One region of the Gracilibacillus sp. JCM 18860 genome, then DNA from elsewhere that is predicted to be linked to it. Evidence: predicted binding sites of a transcription regulator. Region 1 holds the regulator's gene; each other region holds the start of a gene.
What was found. Region 1 encodes Rex, which represses fermentation and respiration genes when NADH is low (regulators of the CRP and FNR family bind a similar motif). Its sites were predicted from a motif close to TTGTGAAATATTTCACAA; they were not measured.
Positions count from the first base shown of each region.

Region 2: a site for Rex is predicted at 3,139-3,156, ahead of ACZ5R4_RS06305 (DUF2249 domain-containing protein). Genes of this name have one in related genera too.
Region 3: a site for Rex is predicted at 2,267-2,284, ahead of ACZ5R4_RS11960 (L-lactate dehydrogenase). Genes of this name have one in related genera too.
Region 4: a site for Rex is predicted at 1,684-1,701, ahead of ACZ5R4_RS16195 (AtpZ/AtpI family protein). Genes of this name have one in related genera too.

Region 1 is NZ_AP043868.1:1,859,405-1,864,088, reverse strand. It holds gene ACZ5R4_RS09470 (ABC-F family ATP-binding cassette domain-containing protein) at 1-1,417, opposite strand, end outside; gene ACZ5R4_RS09465 (redox-sensing transcriptional repressor Rex) at 1,574-2,218, shown strand; gene ACZ5R4_RS09460 (DUF4305 domain-containing protein) at 2,242-2,442, opposite strand; gene ACZ5R4_RS09455 (CPBP family intramembrane glutamic endopeptidase) at 2,447-3,151, opposite strand; gene groES (co-chaperone GroES) at 3,581-3,865, shown strand; gene groL (chaperonin GroEL) at 3,929-4,684, shown strand, end outside.
Region 2 is NZ_AP043868.1:1,209,277-1,213,960, forward strand. It holds gene ACZ5R4_RS06285 (family 43 glycosylhydrolase) at 29-1,006, shown strand; gene ACZ5R4_RS06290 (metal-sulfur cluster assembly factor) at 1,059-1,358, opposite strand; gene ACZ5R4_RS06295 (hypothetical protein) at 1,376-2,611, opposite strand; gene ACZ5R4_RS06300 (DUF2249 domain-containing protein) at 2,624-2,830, opposite strand; gene ACZ5R4_RS06305 (DUF2249 domain-containing protein) at 2,830-3,084, opposite strand; gene ACZ5R4_RS06310 (hypothetical protein) at 3,313-3,531, opposite strand; gene ACZ5R4_RS06315 (CPBP family intramembrane glutamic endopeptidase) at 3,628-4,380, opposite strand; gene ACZ5R4_RS06320 (DUF6366 family protein) at 4,459-4,671, opposite strand.
Region 3 is NZ_AP043868.1:2,366,414-2,371,097, reverse strand. It holds gene ACZ5R4_RS11975 (Rrf2 family transcriptional regulator) at 49-465, shown strand; gene ACZ5R4_RS11970 (NAD(P)/FAD-dependent oxidoreductase) at 612-1,511, shown strand; gene ACZ5R4_RS11965 (class I SAM-dependent methyltransferase) at 1,532-2,095, shown strand; gene ACZ5R4_RS11960 (L-lactate dehydrogenase) at 2,374-3,318, shown strand; gene ACZ5R4_RS11955 (MFS transporter) at 3,342-4,568, shown strand.
Region 4 is NZ_AP043868.1:3,202,914-3,207,597, forward strand. It holds gene ACZ5R4_RS16190 (S8 family serine peptidase) at 1-1,646, shown strand, start outside; gene ACZ5R4_RS16195 (AtpZ/AtpI family protein) at 1,968-2,195, shown strand; gene ACZ5R4_RS16200 (ATP synthase subunit I) at 2,195-2,563, shown strand; gene atpB (F0F1 ATP synthase subunit A) at 2,587-3,309, shown strand; gene atpE (F0F1 ATP synthase subunit C) at 3,399-3,605, shown strand; gene atpF (F0F1 ATP synthase subunit B) at 3,734-4,261, shown strand; gene ACZ5R4_RS16220 (F0F1 ATP synthase subunit delta) at 4,258-4,684, shown strand, end outside.

The DNA.
Region 1 (4,684 bases):
AAATTAATAAATTGGCCTTTTCCATCATTAATTTAGCAAGCGCGAGCCGAGCCTTTTCCCCACCACTAAGAGCTGATACTGGCCGTAGTACATCATCTCCACTAAAAAGAAAGTTTCCTAGAATGGTTCGTATATCCTTTTCGTTCATAAGCGGATAATCATCCCAAAGTTCACTTAGGACATTCTTTTCATGATGCAGTTGTGTCTGTTCCTGATCATAGTAGCCAATTTTCACATTAGCACCTAGTTGTATGGCACCCTTATCAGGATCTAGTTCGCCGATTATATTTTTTAATAATGTAGATTTTCCGACACCATTTGGGCCAACAAGGGCCATGCTCTCACCACGGGTTAGCTCAAGATTAAGATTTTCAAAAGTAAAGGGCTCAGCATTGTTATAACGGAATGCTAGGTCATTTACCTTGAGGACATCATTACCGCTCCTACGCTCCACGTTGAAACTAAATTTGGCAGAGCCCTCATCACCAAGTGGCTTGTCCATTACTTCCATTTTTTCTAACTGTTTGCGTCTGCTTTGTGCTCTTTTCGTCGTGGAGGCTCTCACAATATTTTTCTGTATAAAATCTTCCATTCGCTTTATTTCGGTTTGTTGTTTTTCGTAAAGCTTCCTATCACGTTCATAATTGGCTGCTTTTTGCTTTAAATATTTACTGTAATTACCGTGATACTTCTTCGATTCATGACGCGAAATTTCATAGACAATTTGAACCGTTTTATCAAGGAAGTATCGGTCATGGGATACGATCACAACGGCACCTTGATAGCTGTTTAGATAGCCTTCAAGCCATGTTAAGGTTTGAATATCTAGATGATTGGTTGGCTCATCTAGTATTAGTACATTAGGTTTTGTTAGAAGAAGCTTTCCAAGGGCGAGTCTCGTCTTCTGACCACCACTTAATGTGGCAATCGATGTGTCCCACATGGATTCAGGAAAATCTAGACCGTTTAGAACGGCTTTGATTTCAGGCTCATATTCATAGCCACCAGCTTGCTTAAATGCTTCTTGTTTGCGGTCATAGCTTACTAGTAGTTGTTGATATTTTTCTGTATCTGCTAATAGATCAGAATCTCCCATTTGCTGTTCCATGCTTCTCAGTTCCTTTTCTTCCTTTAACAAATGGGAAAAGATCTTTAACATTTCATCCCAGATCGTTTCTGTAGAATCAAGTCCCGTATGTTGGGCAAGATATCCTAAGGTAACATCCTTTGGTTTATGGATCTCTCCTTCATCATAGCTAAGGTTACCTGCAATTATATTTAATAAGGTAGATTTTCCCGCACCATTTCGACCAACAATGGCAATCCGGTCATTTTGTTTAATTTCTAGTTTTATATTAGATAAGATCAGCTCAGCACCAAATCGTTTGGTTAAATTGTTCACCTGTAAATAAATCATCATCGTTCACCTCAATGATGTAAGTGTATCTAAAAGGCGAACGAACTGCAAGTAAGGGAAGTAGATAGACAAGTGAACAATTTCACGACTTTTTTCTTTTTTTCTGTTAGAATAAAGAGAGAATAATATTTAATGAAGAAATAAGGGGAATAGAGGATGCCTAATCAACATAAAATTCCACAAGCTACAGCGAAGCGATTACCTTTATATTATCGTTTTTTGAATAATTTACATATCCAAGGTAAAGACCGTGTCTCATCAAAGGAACTTAGTCTTGCAATGAAGGTCGACTCTGCTACCATTCGCAGAGATTTTTCGTATTTTGGTGCATTAGGAAAAAAAGGATATGGCTACAATGTCGATTACTTACTCGGCTTTTTCCGTAAAACCTTAGACCAGGATGAGAATACGCCTGTTGTCCTGATTGGTGTCGGGAATTTAGGAACCGCTTTTTTAAATTATAATTTTACCAAAAACAATAATACGAAGATAGAAGTGGCATTTGATGCGGATCCAATCAAGGTAGGAACAGAGATTCGAAATGTCAATGTTCATCATATAGATGAATTAGAAGAAAAAATAGGAGATATTCAGGTAGCTATTCTTACCGTACCAGTTTCTGAAGCGCAGTCTATGGCAGATCGACTGGTGAAAGCAGGAATAAAAGGTATCTTAAACTTTACCCCTGCAAGGATTACCGTTCCAGATAATGTTCGCGTCCACCATATTGACCTATCAGTAGAGCTGCAGTCACTCGTTTATTTTATGAAGCATTATCCATTAGAAATAGAGGAAAAATAAGAAGTGCTGATGAGAGGCACTTCTTATTTTTTCTTCGCCTTTTTAATTTTAAAATGTAAGCTTACTAGTCGTATTGCAACAACGAAATCAATGGTAGCAAAAAACGCTAATGCAAGTGTAATGAAATTAAATACCGTATCATCGGCAGATTTTATGCCAATATAGATAAATAATGAGCCCAAAATGAAATAGATGATGGCAGAGCCCAATGGTGAAAATCTCATGTTTTTAAAAGCCCCCAACTAAGATGAACTGTACCTGTTCTAGCATTTGTTCCATTTCTTCTGGATCAAGTGATAATTGCCCAATGACTGCAAATGTGTTCATCGCCATATGTGCAAGAATAGGTACGAGAATTCTTTTGGTTTCGACATAGATAAAGGCAAGCACAAATGCAACTGCTATATAGGTTAAGAGATGACTGAAATCGTTATGCAAGACAGCAAATAAAACCCCTGAAATAATTCCGGCAAAGAAGAAGTTCATTTTTTTATATAGGGAACCAAAAATCGCTTTACGGAATACGAGCTCCTCCAGGATTGGACCTAAAATAGAAATAAGAATAATAAATATTGGTGCTTGTCTCGCTACTTGCATCAATTGCATCGTATTTTCAGAACCAACTGGTGCACCAAATACAAAACGTTCAATGACGGTGGATGCTACCTGAGCAATTAATACTAAGAAGAAACCGAGTATTGTCCATAATACAATTTGTCCAATTCTTTTATCCCGTGATTGAAAGAAAGAATTGATTTCATCTCTTAGTAAATAGCAAGAGATAATCAAAGCAAGAACGAAGCTACCGATATTCCATCCAACCATTAATGTTAATGGATCTACGTTTGTGTACAACCGAAATGGTATAACAAGAAAAGCTGACAATTGTACCGCAACATAGGTAAGAATTATATAAATATACTTGGCAGGCAAATTCAAACGACTCCTTTTTATTTTTTTCTTACATGATACGTATTTTAACATAATTTTAGAATAAAATTGAAATAGTTCGTCTAAAGTTATTTTTAAATAAATGTGTTGTTCTTAAAAATAATAGATGGTGTCCCTCTGCTTACTCCACGAAGCTCAAAACCCCTTTTATTGAAACCACACTTTATTAGGGTTCCTACAATAATAAAAACTCATACTAGTACGGCTGTTTGGAAATGCCGTAAAATTGCAAAGAGATCGATAGCATTCCCATTAACAAGAGATATTAAAAAATTTTTAAAAAAATTTATACTTTGTACTTGCAAAAAAAAATAGATTTCATTATTATAATAATTGTGTTAGCACTCAGGGTGATCGAGTGCTAAAATGATAAAAATCTAAATAAAGTCAATTTCAAGGAGGTTTTTAAACATGCTAAAACCATTAGGTGATCGTGTCATTATTGAGCTTGTAGAGCAAGAAGAAAAAACAGCGAGTGGGATTGTTCTTCCAGATTCTGCGAAAGAAAAACCACAAGAAGGTAAGGTAGTAGCTGTTGGTTCTGGTCGTGTAACGGAAAATGGTGAGAAAGTGGCGCTTGAAGTTGAAGAAGGAAACAACATTATTTTCTCAAAATTTGCCGGTACAGAAGTGAAGTATGAAGGTAAAGAATACTTAATTCTTCGTGAAAGTGATATTTTAGCGATTATCGGCTAAGTATGTAGCGAAGTACGTTTGGATAAATATCATATCATTTAAATATTCAGGGAGGTATTTTTCATGGCTAAAGAAATTAAATTTAGTGAAGATGCACGTCGCGCAATGCTACGTGGGGTAGATACACTTGCGAATGCAGTTAAAGTAACATTAGGACCAAAAGGTCGTAACGTTGTATTAGATAAGAAGTATGGTTCTCCACTTATTACAAACGATGGGGTAACTATTGCTAAAGAAATCGAATTAGAAGATAAATTCGAAAACATGGGTGCTCAATTAGTATCAGAGGTAGCATCTCAAACAAATGATGTTGCAGGTGATGGTACAACAACTGCTACAGTACTCGCTCAAGCAATGATCCAGGAAGGCTTGAAAAACGTAGCTTCTGGTGCGAATCCAGTAGGGGTGCGCCGTGGTATTGAAAAAGCAGTAGAGGTAGCTACAGAGGAATTACGTAAAGTATCTAAACCAATCGAAAGCAAAGAATCGATCGCTCAAGTTGCGTCTATCTCTTCTGGTGATAATGAAGTTGGTCAATTAATCGCTGAAGCTATGGAGCGCGTAGGTAATGATGGTGTTATTACTATCGAAGAATCAAAAGGCTTCAATACAGAGTTAGAAGTAGTAGAAGGTATGCAATTTGACCGTGGATACTCTTCTCCATACATGGTAACAGACCAAGATAAAATGGAAGCAGTGCTTGATGATCCTTATATCTTAATTACAGATAAAAAAATCAACAATATTCAAGAAGTATTACCAGTGCTTGAGCAAGTAGTTCAGCAAGGTAAACCATTATTAATGATTGCTGAAGATGTT
Region 2 (4,684 bases), 650 kb from region 1:
TAATTATTTATGAAACAGGAGGAATACGATGACAAAGCCTAATAAACCTATTGTGACACATATTTATACAGCAGATCCTTCTGCACATGTTTTTGAGGGAAAACTCTATATTTATCCTTCACATGATTTGGAGCATGATCGTCCATCTAATGATAATGGTGATCAATATGCGATGGAAGATTATCATGTTTTGTCAATGAATGATGTAAGCGCTGCATGTGAGGACCATGGAGAGGTACTTCATGTTAAAGATATACCATGGGCAAGCAAACAGCTATGGGCACCAGATGCTGCCTACAAAAATGGCAAATATTATCTTGTCTTTCCTGCTAGAGATCATGAGAACATTTTCAGAATTGGTGTTGCCACAAGCTCTAGCCCTGCTGGACCTTTTAAGGCAGAAGATAATTATATTCCTGGAAGTTTCAGCATTGATCCAGCTGTCTTTATTGATAACGATGAGAAAGCATATGTTTATTTCGGGGGATTATGGGGCGGTCAGCTAGAAAAATGGCAAACAGGAAGCTTTAATCCTGATGCGGAAGGGCCAGCACCTACTGAACCTGCTTTAGGGCCACAAGTTGCAGAATTAAGTGAGGATATGCTTACATTTAAAGAAGAACCGAAAGAAATTTCCATCGTCGATGAAGATGGTCATCCAATTCTTGCAGGCGATGAGGATCGAAGATTTTTCGAGGGACCATGGGTGCATCAATATAATGGCCTCTATTATCTTTCCTATTCAACAGGAACGACACATAAAATAGTTTATGCTGTTAGTGAAAATCCTCTAGGACCATTTGTCTTTAAAGGAACGATTCTGAAGCCTGTCATTGGTTGGACCACTCACCACTCTATTGTAGAGTTTAAAGGAAAGTGGTATCTGTTCTATCATGACAGCTCCTTATCTAAAGGATTGAATCATCAGCGCTCTGTTAAATTTACTGAATTGACTTATAATGAGGATGGAACGATCCAAACCATTGATCCCTATCCAGAAGACTAATTCCAATGATTACACCCTGTCCATTTACTGGAACAGGGTGTTTTTGTACCAACTACCGATGCATTAACTGCACTCTCGCGTAATCACTCATGTTAGCTGGTGACCATGCTGGTGTCCAAACTAAGTCTACCTCGACATTTTCCACTTCATTTACTTTTTCGATAGCTGTCTTTACCCCTGTAACAATGGTTGCATGGAGAGGACAGCCTGGTGTAGTAAGTGTCATTCTTATTGAGACATTTTTACTCTCTACACTGATATCGTACACGAGACCAAGATCCATGATATTAATATTCAATTCTGGATCGATGACCTCATAAAGGGCTGCTTCTACCTTATCTTTTATGCTCATCGCTTCTGTCCTTTCTACTATTTCCTCAAAATTTGAATAATTGTGATACCATATAAAACAATGGACACAAATAATAAACCTTGAAAAAACTGCATAAGCAGAATATTTTCAGTCAAGAAAGCTATTACTGTTCCAACTATTCCAATGAGAAAGCTACAATAGATGATGATGTCATTCTTTTCATTTATTAAATCTTTTAAGGCTGGAACTTGTTCTTTGCCTATTTTTTTATCATATTTTAATGTCCACCATAGAACGGGAACGATTTTCTTTAAATAACCTAATATACTAAAAATAATCCATGTCATTATATATAGATAAATAAGCACTCCCCATATAACGGCATTTGCTTTCATTAAACTAACTATAAATGCTAGGAAATGAATAACCGAGCCAAAATATATTGCCATTAAAGCAAATCGAAAGGATCTATCTAATTGTCTTCGTAATCTTTTTGCAAGCATTTCTCGAATATCTAATAAAAATAACGTAAAGCCGATCCATAGTAATAACCAACCGATTTGGCTTAAGGTTGAATCATTCATCCAAAAGGATAGAATTAAAAAGAACATACCAAGAAGATAGATAAAATAAGCTTTTTTTATCCACCTCATCGAAAACCCGTGAGCAAGGCTAAACATCGGAACAAGCTTATAGGAAAAACCAATAATTAATAGAGTAAACCACCCGGTAAGCCCAAACAATAAATGGGACGAAAAAATACTTTCATGACGTAGAATCTCCCCATTGCCAATATTCCAAGCAAGCAGGAATCCAGCTATTATCGTGAGAAAAAGGAAAGTAAGTGCCCCAACCACTAGCCCTGTTATCCTATTTTTTTGTTTCTGTGCTTTTATTGTCAGGTACATTTGAAATAAAAACATTAGAATTCCAATTATCGTTATTGCCCCGCCATAGAAAGCAATACTAGGCTTAAGACCAAGCTGAATACTTAATATTAGGATACCGGATATAGTGATAATGTATTGATAAAATCCGAAACGTTCATTCCAAATGGGCGTCAACAGTACCACTGGAATCATTTGATACATAGCGCCCATGACAACCATTACAGCAAAGCCTAATATTAATAAATGAAACGCCATCCATAAGCTCGGAATTCGAAAATAGCCATGGATCAACCATTCTGAATTCCAAAATAAAATAAATTGCGAAGCTACCAGTCCTAGAAAACTTGTTAGAATAAAGGCTAGTGCTAGTTTTATATTTACATGAGAAAAGGAATTATTCATCGTTCATCACCTTTATTTATAAATCGTGATAATGTAGCTACCATCCGATTGTGCTTCACATTCATAATGGATTCCTTGTTCATCCAATTCTTGAAACAAAAACATTGGTCTGCGATCATTGATGATCATAAGCTTTTCACCAGATGTTAATTCCTCTAATTTTTCCAATGTTCGAATCATCGGCTGAGGTGGTTGAAGACCTCTGTTATCTAATTGAATCATTCCCCTTCACCTCCCCTATGACGAAATGTGACAACCCAATGCTTATGACCGATTTTTTCTGCCTCATAGGTAAAACCTCTTCTCTCCATTATCTTAAAGAGAGGAAATGGTTTAAATGGGGCATGTAAAATAAAAGCCTGGTCGTGATCTAACGACTTGACGGCATTCATAATCTTTTGAAAGGGTTCTTTATTTAATCGAAGATCTTCTCTAACATCCAGTTCAATATAGCTATTTTGATTTTCCCTCATCATTATTCCTCCAGAAGTTCTTTCATTAATGATAATCATTCTCGATGAAATTCGATGTGATTTTTGTCACTTAAAGATGACATCAATATCATCATACTTCTAAAGAAAAAAGAGACTTTCCTAAAGGGAACAGTCTCTTGATAACACATTTCCAGGAAACTTTTTAAATAAATCGAGATATTCTACCAACACGGTTTTTTATCATTTACTTGCTAAAATACTTAGTATTTATTTTAGATAAACTTGTAAAGAAACCTTTCCATTGGCGTAAGACCAAACAGTGTTTTCTACTTTTAAGTTAGCATGAAATGCTTCAATCCAAACTTGTTTTGAGTTTAATAATGCTAATAGTTGGGCAGAATGAAGTGTCAACTCTTCAGTTTGTTCATTTTTTTGATACACAAATACAACAGTTATGGAATCTCCTTGACTAGATACAATACTCATTTACTTCACTCCTTAATATTTATACTATTGCATACGAGTAGCCTAAGCATCAGGTTTCACAACAAATATGTCCATAAGAGCACAAATCCTTGATTGTTAATAATCTCCTGTTATAAGAAAAATAATTGGAAGTATACTAAATGCGATGTTTACAATAAAATGACAAATGATTAGAGGAAATAATCTTTTTTGTTTAAGGTAAATAAACCCACTGCCTAATCCCCATACAAAGAATGCCACTGCATAGACAATAGCACCCTGTATACTTGCTGCTAGCATAACGTGCTGTAATGCAAAACCAATGGAAGGAATTATAATACTAATCCATACTCTTTTATATTTTATTATAAACTTTCGTTGTGCATATCCACGGTACATTAGCTCTTCAATCGGTGCATTTAGAAAAGGGAAAATTAATGATATACATGCGGCAAACCATATAAGCCATCTTGGTCGTGTGAAAGAATAATTCTCCACATTTCCAGCAAAAACCGTTTGAAAATGGTGGATAAACTCAGTGCCATACATAATAAACATGGTTCCAATAACAGCTATCACAAATGGAATATACAAAATAAAAAGCCAAAATAAACCGTACAAAATATCTTTCCCTATACGATTTGGATGAAAATCTAATAAATTTTTTATAGAACGTCCTTCTTTTTTAAGTATTCGATATAAAAGCACGTAGCAAATCAAATTGACAACAGTAAAGTAAATGACCGATAAATCAGGTAAAAAGAAAAAATTAGGTTCAAAGCCCAATATTTTTAATAGTATGAAAACAAAAAATAACGTAACAATCAACAACGGAATTCGAATAAATGAGATAATCCATGCATTTTTCATGAAATAGACACCTGCTCCCCTGCTTTATTTATACATCAGCCTCTACTCCTACAATTGGAAGAATTACTCCTAACAAAGTTAACGGAAGAAGACTAGAAAAATAATAAAACCCACGACCATAATAATAAGAAGAATACCAGTCCCTTTCCAGCCCAAGCTTCCGACCAAATCAACCAAACTTCCATTCTGCGCTCTACTAAAACCATCACTCACATTAGTTGTTGGATTATTCTTTAATTCCGATTGCCTTAGCCTTTCTCTTTTTTGTTCAGCTGTTTCTCTATTGCTCATCAAGTCCTCCCCT
Region 3 (4,684 bases), 510 kb from region 1:
ATTACAGACATTAAAGGTCTATAATAGATTTTTATAGGAGAATGCGTGATGAAATATTCAAGAGCAACAAATTATGCGTTACACACCATGGTATATTTGACGTTAACCGAGAAGAGGGAGTCCGTTGGAGTAGAGCAATTGGCTAAAATCCAAAACCTTTCCCCAACCTACCTCTCTAAGATATTAACGAAGCTTGTCAAAGCAGGTCTGATTGAATCAACCCCAGGTGTTAAGGGAGGATACCGTATTGTAAGAAACTATCAGGAAATTTCCTTCCTTGATGTGATCTATGCGATAGAAGGGAAAACCACCTTATTTAGCTGTTCATTGGATCATGAGGAACAAAGAAATGAAGATTGCCTCATTGAAAGGGAAATGATTAATGCAGAGAAAAAGATGAAAGATCAATTAGACAAGACGTATATTATCAATATTGCGAAAAAAATGGAAGAGACAAGCAAATAAAAAAGGTGATGCATCATCACTATCCCCTTATCAATACGCTAACCATTAGTGGGGAGAATGCAACACTCCACTGATGGCAATCTCCCTTTAATCCAATTATAGATATTAAGAGTCTTTAATGTATTTTATTTAAGGAGGTAATAGAAATGCTGTATGATTGTATCATTATTGGTGGTGGCCCAGCTGGTTTAAATGCTGCGTTAGTTTTAGGAAGAGCAAGAAAGAAGGTTATCTTATTTGATGAGGACAAGCCTAGAAATGCTGTCACAAATGAATCTCATGGTTTTATAACAAGAGATGGAATCAAGCCTTCAGAATTTAAACAATTGGCAGTACAGGATTTAAAGAAATACCCCAACATATCTATTCATAAAGAGCGAGTGAAGGATATGAAGAAGGAGGGTCTGTCTTTTCAAATTCAAACAGATAACGGGCAATCCTTTTACGCAAGAAAGGTAATTTTGTCGACAGGACTTAGAGATGGCATGCCAAATATAGAAGGTATTCACCATTTTTATGGAAAGAGCGTCTTCACCTGTCCATTTTGTGATGGTTGGGAATTAAGAGATCGCCCATTAGTAGTCATTTCAGAAGACGAACGAATCTTTCATTATACGAAAATGATCTTCAATTGGAGTAAGGATTTGGTTGTTTGTACAAACGGAAAAAATCACTTTACTGATGAACAAAGACAATTATTAGCAAAAAATGAGATAAAAGTGATAGAGGATGGAATTAAGAGTTTACAAGGAGAAAATGGACAGCTGCAAAGGGTTATCTTTCAAAATGGGCAAGAAATCGAAAGAGAAGGGGGCTTTGTTGCAACAAGGCTCGAGCAAGCATCAACATTAGGACAGACGATAGGTTGTGAGATCAATGAGATGGGTGGCATCCAAACAGATAAGGTCGGACGCACGAACATAGAAGGAGTCTATGCATGTGGTGACCTATCTTTACAAGCGCCTCCTCAACTAATTACTGCTGCTGCTCAGGGCAGTATAGCGGCAAGTACGATAGTGGGAGACCTTGTAAATGAGGATTTTTAAAGAAAAGGGAGGAAGACAGGATGGAAGGAAAAAAGCATTTTATGAAAAAGGTTGAATTTCTCGAAAATCCGGAAAAAAGAGGAGGTATATTGCCAGAAGAGCTTTTAGATATGCTACCTATTCAACAAACTGATACTTTTTTAGACCTTGGTGCAGGGACAGGATATTTGACAATTCCAGCAGCTAAGAGGGTAAAAGGGTCTGTGTTTGCACTGGATATAGATGACCAAATGCTAGCATTGATCCATTCCAAAGCAAAAAAAGAGCATCTCACCAACATTCAAACAATTAATAGCCGAATCGAAGATATTTCATTACCAAGCCATTCTATTGATTTCTCGATAGCTTCTTTAGTACTTCATGAAATTGAGCCATTATCTGAATCACTTCAGCAAATTAAGCGAGTGCTTAAATCAGGTGGATATTTTGTCTGTGTAGAATTCGAAAAAAAGGACAGCCCTGCTCCTCATCATCCGAGAATTTCCTCCACCATGATGGAAGAAAAAATACGAAATACTGGACTCGAAGTAATAGAAAGATATCCGAAAGAAGAAATCTACATTATCGTTGCGCAAAAGCCTTAACATGAAAGAGAGGGTAGAGCTATCCTCTCTTTATTATTTATTGTGAATATAATCACAATAAATGTTAATTATATTCCTACTATCACATCACTTAAAACACGATAAATGTAAGTGTTTACTAATAAAATGCTTATAATCAAAAAAACAAAGTTCACAAATTTCTCACAAATATTGTGAAATATTTCACAAATAACATGTTATACTAATGTTGTAGAAAATAATTCATTTTTGGCCATTATGATCATGATAGAAGATTTGACTGAAGGGAGAAATTCATTATGTTTAACGAAAAAATCAATCGTGTCGTCTTAATTGGTGCTGGAGCAGTAGGCTGTAGCTATGCTTATTCAATGATTAATCAAGGGGTAGCGGAGGAGTTAGTTCTTATTGATGTTAATGAAGCAAAAGCAGAAGGGGAAGTAAGAGACCTCAATCATGGCATGGCCTTCTCTCCTTCTCCATTAAAGGTTTGGAATGGGAGCTATAAGGATTGCAAGGATGCCGATCTCGTTGTGATCACGGCAGGCTTAGCCCAAAAGCCAGGGGAAACTCGCCTGCAATTAGTCGAAAAAAACACGAGGATTTTTAAGAAAATCGTCCAAAATGTCATGGGAAATGGATTTGATGGGATCTTTCTAGTCGCCACAAATCCTGTGGATATTTTAACTTACGTCACGTGGAAGGAATCTGGACTTTCTAAAGAGCGGGTCATCGGATCTGGAACCGTACTAGATTCTGCTCGTCTTCGCTTCAGTCTTGGAGAGTATTTCAATGTTGATACGAGAAATGTTCATGCCTATATTATTGGTGAACATGGAGATACAGAATTACCAGTATGGAGCAGTGCCATGATAGGTGCTGAAAGATTAGAAACAATGATTGCAAGGAGAGAGGAAAATCAAGCTTGCTTAGACGAAATCTTTACGAATGTACGTGATGCGGCATATCACATTATTGAACGAAAAGGAGCCACGAACTACGGGATCGGGATGTCCCTTATGCGCATCACCAAAGCGATTTTGCACAATGAGAATTCTATCTTAACTGTATCTGCTTATCTAGACGGAGAATACGGTCAAAAGGATGTATATATAGGTGTCCCTGCTGTTATTAATCGAAGTGGGATTCGAGAAGTGATGGAGATTGAGCTAAGCGATAAGGAAAGAGAACAATTGGAGCACTCTACAGCTGTATTAAAGGAGACCATCGCACCACTAGAATAGTAAAAAGTTAGAAGGGTGAAGAAATGAAAATGAAGAAAAATGCCCGAAATGGTTATTTTATGATGGCTGTATTATGGCTAGCCTATGTGACATTTGCAATGAATTGGGTAGCGGGGTCTTCTTTAACCCCGCAAATTACCCAAACTTTTTTTAATGGCCCAGTTGATCCGCTGATAGCTGAGTTAGTCAATTATTCCATCACAACCGCTCGTGTTTTTGCCAATATATTAGCAGCTGTCGTCTTAATGAAATTAGGTCCAAAAAAAGCTGCAGGCATAGCGATTGCTTTGTTGACGATGGGGCTTGTTGCTATTTATTTGCCAAACTATTGGGCTTATACCATTGCTAGAATGATAATGGCTGTAGGTGGATCCATGGTTATCATTTATATGAATCCAGTAGTAGCACACTATATTACTAACCCGAAAACAAAGCTCCGTATCAATGCAGCAAATACGGTTGCTTATAATGCGGGTGCCTTTATCGTGGCGATGTTATTTACTCTATTTTCCAATCAAATGATTGCGAATTGGCGCCTTACACTTACCTTTTTTGCCTCACTAACACTCGTATTTTTTATTGGTTGGCTAATCAAGGCAGAAAACTTTGAAACAAAAGAGGCATTCCAAGGCGACAGCTATGGATATAAAGATGCACTGAAGGATAGTTTTATTTGGCGTTATGGCTTAGCCTTTGCTGCGTTTTTAACCTTATATGTTTCCTCTCTTGTAAGCTTTAAAACGATTTTTGATCAATATACATTATTAAATGGCTCTCTTACGAACCTATTAATCTCTGGTTTTGGAATAATGGGGACATTTGCTGGAATCCGAATTGGAAATAAAGATATCGAGAGAAAACCGGTGCTTGCTATTTGTGGAGTTGTCATGGTTGGTGCATTCGGCTTGGCATTAATGCTAGCGAATAGTGTACCAGTACTAGCCTATATCTTAATTGCTGGATCCGGGTTTGCGATGTATATTCAGTATCCAATTTTTTTAAACCTTCCCCATGAATTAGCGGGGGTGACGCCACAGAAATTAACGATTATGTTCGGTCTGTTTTGGGCATTAGCCTATGCAGGACAGACAATTGCTACGATTATTTGGAGCTTTCTTTTAGGCCATGCGGGCTACGCACCTGCTATGATTTTCTTTATCGCGGTAGCTAGTCTTTATATTGTTTTAGTGGCTACCTTCCCAGAAACGAAGAAAAAGGTAGAGGTACTAGCCATGGAAAAAGCAGTGTAGTGCCAAGGATGATGGGTGCCCACCCTATTTCGCGCTGAGCACCCAATTTACCGTCTTGAACTCACATTTCATTTTGTGAGCTTACATAATATTGGGCTGAGCTCACCATTTAATAA
Region 4 (4,684 bases), 1.3 Mb from region 1:
CCTTGCACGGAACCCATGTAGCCGGAATTATTGCAGCAAATGGAGAAATGAAAGGAGTTGCGCCAGAAGCTGAACTATATGGATATCGTGCATTAGGCCCAGGTGGAACTGGGACCTCCGTACAAGTAATGGCAGCAATTGAGCAAGCAGTAGAAGATAAGATGGACATCATTAACCTATCTTTAGGTAACACCATTAATGGACCTGATTGGCCAACATCGATAGCGGTTAACCGTGCCACGGAACAAGGTGTTACCGTTGTAATTGCCAATGGTAACACAGGGCCAGACCCATGGACAGTTGGATCGCCTGCAACAGCCGATAGTGTCATTGCCGTTGGTGCCTCTACACCACAAATCGAGCATCCCTACTTATACGATCGTTTTTTAGAAAAAAAAATAGAGCTTTGGCCAATGCAAGGTGCGCCTCCTTGGTCATTGGAGCGAGATCTACGTATAGCTCACGAGGATAGAGCAAAAGACAAATTACCGATGGATAGCATTTTAATCGTCGACCGTGGAAAACAACCTTTCACAAAACTAGCCATAGAAGCTGAAAAAAGGGGAGCAAAAGCATTATTAATTGCTAATAATGAGGAAGAAAGCTTTCAAGGAGCGATCGAAGCAGAGATAAGCATTCCGGTTGCTGGTATTTCCAAGGAAACAGGTGAATGGTTGAAGAATGCCCATGGCTCTTATTTGGAAATCAAGCATGAAAAAATTCAAGATACCGTAACAGATTTTAGTTCAAGAGGACCCGTGACAGTCAATTGGGCAATAAAGCCAGAGGTAGTGGCACCTGGTGCAAGCATCATGAGTACTGTACCAAATGGCTATCAAAGTCTTAATGGGACAAGTATGGCCGCCCCTCATGTAGCAGGAATATTAGCATTGTTAAAAGAAGCACATCCAGATTGGACACCTCAACAGTTGAAAGCAGCCTTATTAACCACAGCTGATCCACTAGAAAGCTTTCTTCCAACAGAGCAAGGAGCGGGAAAGGTTGATATAGGTGAAGCAATTAATACAGATACATTACTATATCACTCCTTTGTCCAGCTTGGGAAAAGTGGTGCTATCCTTGAACGAAGCAGCCATTCCATGATAGTGGAGAATATAGGAGATCAGCCTATCAGCTATAGCTTTCAACAGCCAAAGCTATCACAGGATTTGCGTTTTCATTTACCTAGCTCCTTTACATTACAGCCAGGGGAAAAGAAAGAGATTGAAATAGAAGCAATACTTCAAGCAAAGCAGCAGCCAGAACCTTTCCTGCAAGGTTATCTTTATCTCAATGATCATCCGATACCTTACTTGTATGTGACCGAAGCAGCTGATGTTCCGATGGCAATGGGACTTGAATTCTACTTAGAACCATTTGATGGTCAGTATCACTATCAGTTGTACATGGTAGAGGATGCAGAAAGTGTGACGGTTGATTTATATGATGACAAAACATTTGCATTTAAAGAAACCATTTTACAGTTAAACGACCAGTCAAAAGGAGTGGTCGAAGGTAGCTTAAAGAAAGATAGGATACCAGCTAAAGGGAGCTATGTGGCAAATATCACGGTGATCACGACAAATGGAGAAAAATATCAATACCAAACACCAATTCTGATAGAAGATACACTCCGTCAAGAATAAGCAACTTGATGGAGTGTATATCATTTAATCTTTCGAATTGCGAAATAATTGTCACAAATTGTTCGAAAACAATAAAAAAATAGCTCAGATTTGAATATTCGAGGATTTTGGACAAAATACTCGTATCTTGTCCGTATATTCTGAGATTTTGTCTTGAAAATGGATTGACAATAATCGTGCCCTATTGTATGCTATTTGATGGTAGATGATAAGGTTTGCATAACTGTGACAAATTTTTCTATATATAGGAATTTTTCCGCGAAATCAACCTTTTTACCCTATACATAATTTTTGTATACGTGAAATATGGAGTGATGCAGTTTGACATCACCAGGGAGTAAAAGACCACTACAAGGCTTAGCGATCACAAGCGCCATCCTATCACAATTGGCTGGTGGTCCATTAATTGGATTGTGGCTTGGTAGCTGGCTAGATCGGTATTTTACAACAAAACCACTCTTTTTAATCATCGGTCTACTTTTAGGTCTAGGAGCCGGTTTATACGGAACTATTCATTACGTAAGAGAAATAACGGGAGACGAAGAATAATGGATCAATACAAAAAAATGATAACCCGTCAACGTAAATGGATGTTCTACCTTCTTGCACTTTTCGTACTAGGCTGGGGTTTTACCTCCTATACTAGTATCTTCCTCGGACTTCTCCTAGGAACAACATTGAGTTTTTATAACCTTTGGTTGATGCAAAGGAAAGTGGAACGATTCGGTCGTGCCGCAGCAGATGGCGGTAGAGTAAATGGAATCGGGACATTTACCAGACTTGCAACCGCAGCATTAGCAGTTCTCATTGCAATGCGATTCGAAGAACATTTCCATTTTTTATCTGTAATTATTGGATTAATAACAGCCTATGTTGTTATTATGATAGATTTTGCTCTATTTAGAAAACAAGACTAGCACAAGGAAGTGAGGTGAAGCAATTGGATCACGAATCACCGATGTTATACGATCTATGGGGAATTCCATGGTTAGACTTTAACCTAGCAACGGTTTTGATGACATTTATCACCTGTGTCATAGTTTTCTTTATTTGCTTTTTTGCATCAAGAAGATTGCAAATGAAGCCTAAAGGATTTCAGAACTTTATGGAATGGATTATCGATTTTGTTAAAGGCATTATCGGGGATACCATGGATTGGAAAACAGGAAAGGTATTTTTACCACTAGGATTAACATTAATTGTTTTTCTTTTTATAAGTAATATTTTAGGTGTTATCACCATGGTAACATTTGGACACACATTATGGTGGAAGTCACCAACCTCAGATGCAACCTTAACCCTATCCTTATCAACAATGGTTATTTTGTTAACACACTATTACGGGATAAAGGTAAAAGGTTTCAAAGAGTATACAAAAGATTATGTCAGACCAGTACCTTTTTTATTACCATTTAAAATCATTGAAGAGTTCACTAATACTCTTACATTAGGTCTACGTCTTTTCGGTAATATTTTCGCTGGTGAAATCTTATTATCTCTTATTACTAAAATGGCAATGATAGCAATTCCTGCCTTTGCCTTCTCCATTATTCCAATGTTGGCTTGGCAAGGATTTAGTTTATTTATTGGAGCAATCCAAGCATTTATTTTCACAATGTTAACAATGGTCTATATGTCTCACAAAGTGAGTTCAGATCATTAATATAATTCCTACTATCAACTACCATTCATCATAATTGATAGTACAAAAAATAAAGCAATAGTTATATATCTTAAAGGAGGAAATAGAATATGGGAGCTTTAGCAGCTGCAATAGCAATTGGTTTAGCGGCACTTGGTGCTGGTTTAGGTAACGGTATGATCGTAAGTCGTACAGTAGAAGGGATTGCACGTCAGCCAGAATTAAGAGGTGCACTTCAAACAACGATGTTTATCGGGGTAGCGTTAGTAGAGGCGATTCCTATTTTCGCCGTTGTAATTGCCTTTATGGTAATGTAATTCATACTTATAACCTGATAGAATGGCGAAGTTCGTCTTAGACAATCTTCGCCATTCCTTTGTAAGTAAGTATCGACAATGATAGAACATAGGATAGATACGATTAATTGTTGGAAGGAGTGAACACTGTGCAAGAACTAGCTAGTGGACTCATCATCAACGCATCCATAGGTGGTTTTCATGGTGGAACAATTTTGTTCTCCCTTTTAAGCTTTGCGATTCTACTTATCCTGCTTAAAAAATTTGCCTGGGGTCCTTTAATGGACAAGATGGAAGAGCGTGAAAATTATATCGCAAATGAAATAGATACTGCTGAGAAGAATCGCGAAATTGCGGAAAAAGCGGCAAAAGAAGCGAATGAGCAGTTAAGTGCAACTCGTAAAGAGGCACAACAAATCATTGAAGAAGCGAAAAAAGCAGGTCAAGAGCAAGAGCAGGCAATTATCCAAGCGGCACAAGAGGCTGCGGCGCGATTGAAGCAATCAGCAGAAGAGGATATTGCACGTGAAAAAGAAAAAGCAATTGAAGCATTACAGGCACAGGTGGCTACATTATCTGTCCAGATTGCTACAAAAGTAATTGAAAAAGAAATCAACAAGGAAGACCAAGAACAATTGATCAGTGACTACATTAAAGAGGTAGGAGAAGAGCGATGAGTAAAGCAAATGTAGCAAAGCGTTATGCAGAAGCTCTATTCCAAATTGGTGTAGAAAAACAAACGATTGATTTTCTTGATACAGAATTAGCAACAGTGAGAGAAGTTTTCGAAACCAATAAAAAGCTTCTTCCATTTCTACAACATCCAAAAGTAGATCATGCTAAAAAGAAAGCACTACTGAAAGAAGCGTTCACAGGCTTTTCGGAGGATGTATTACATACACTTTCGTTACTTGTAGATCGCCACAATGTGTCGATTATTCCCGAGGTAGCACTTCAATTCACGAAGCTTGCAAATGAATCAAAGGGAATGAAAGAAGCCATTGTCTACTCTGTTCGCCCTCTTCAAGAAGAGGAAAAACAAGAGCTTGAAACAACCTTTAAGAAGAAATTAAATGTGAAAGCATTGAAAATAACGAATC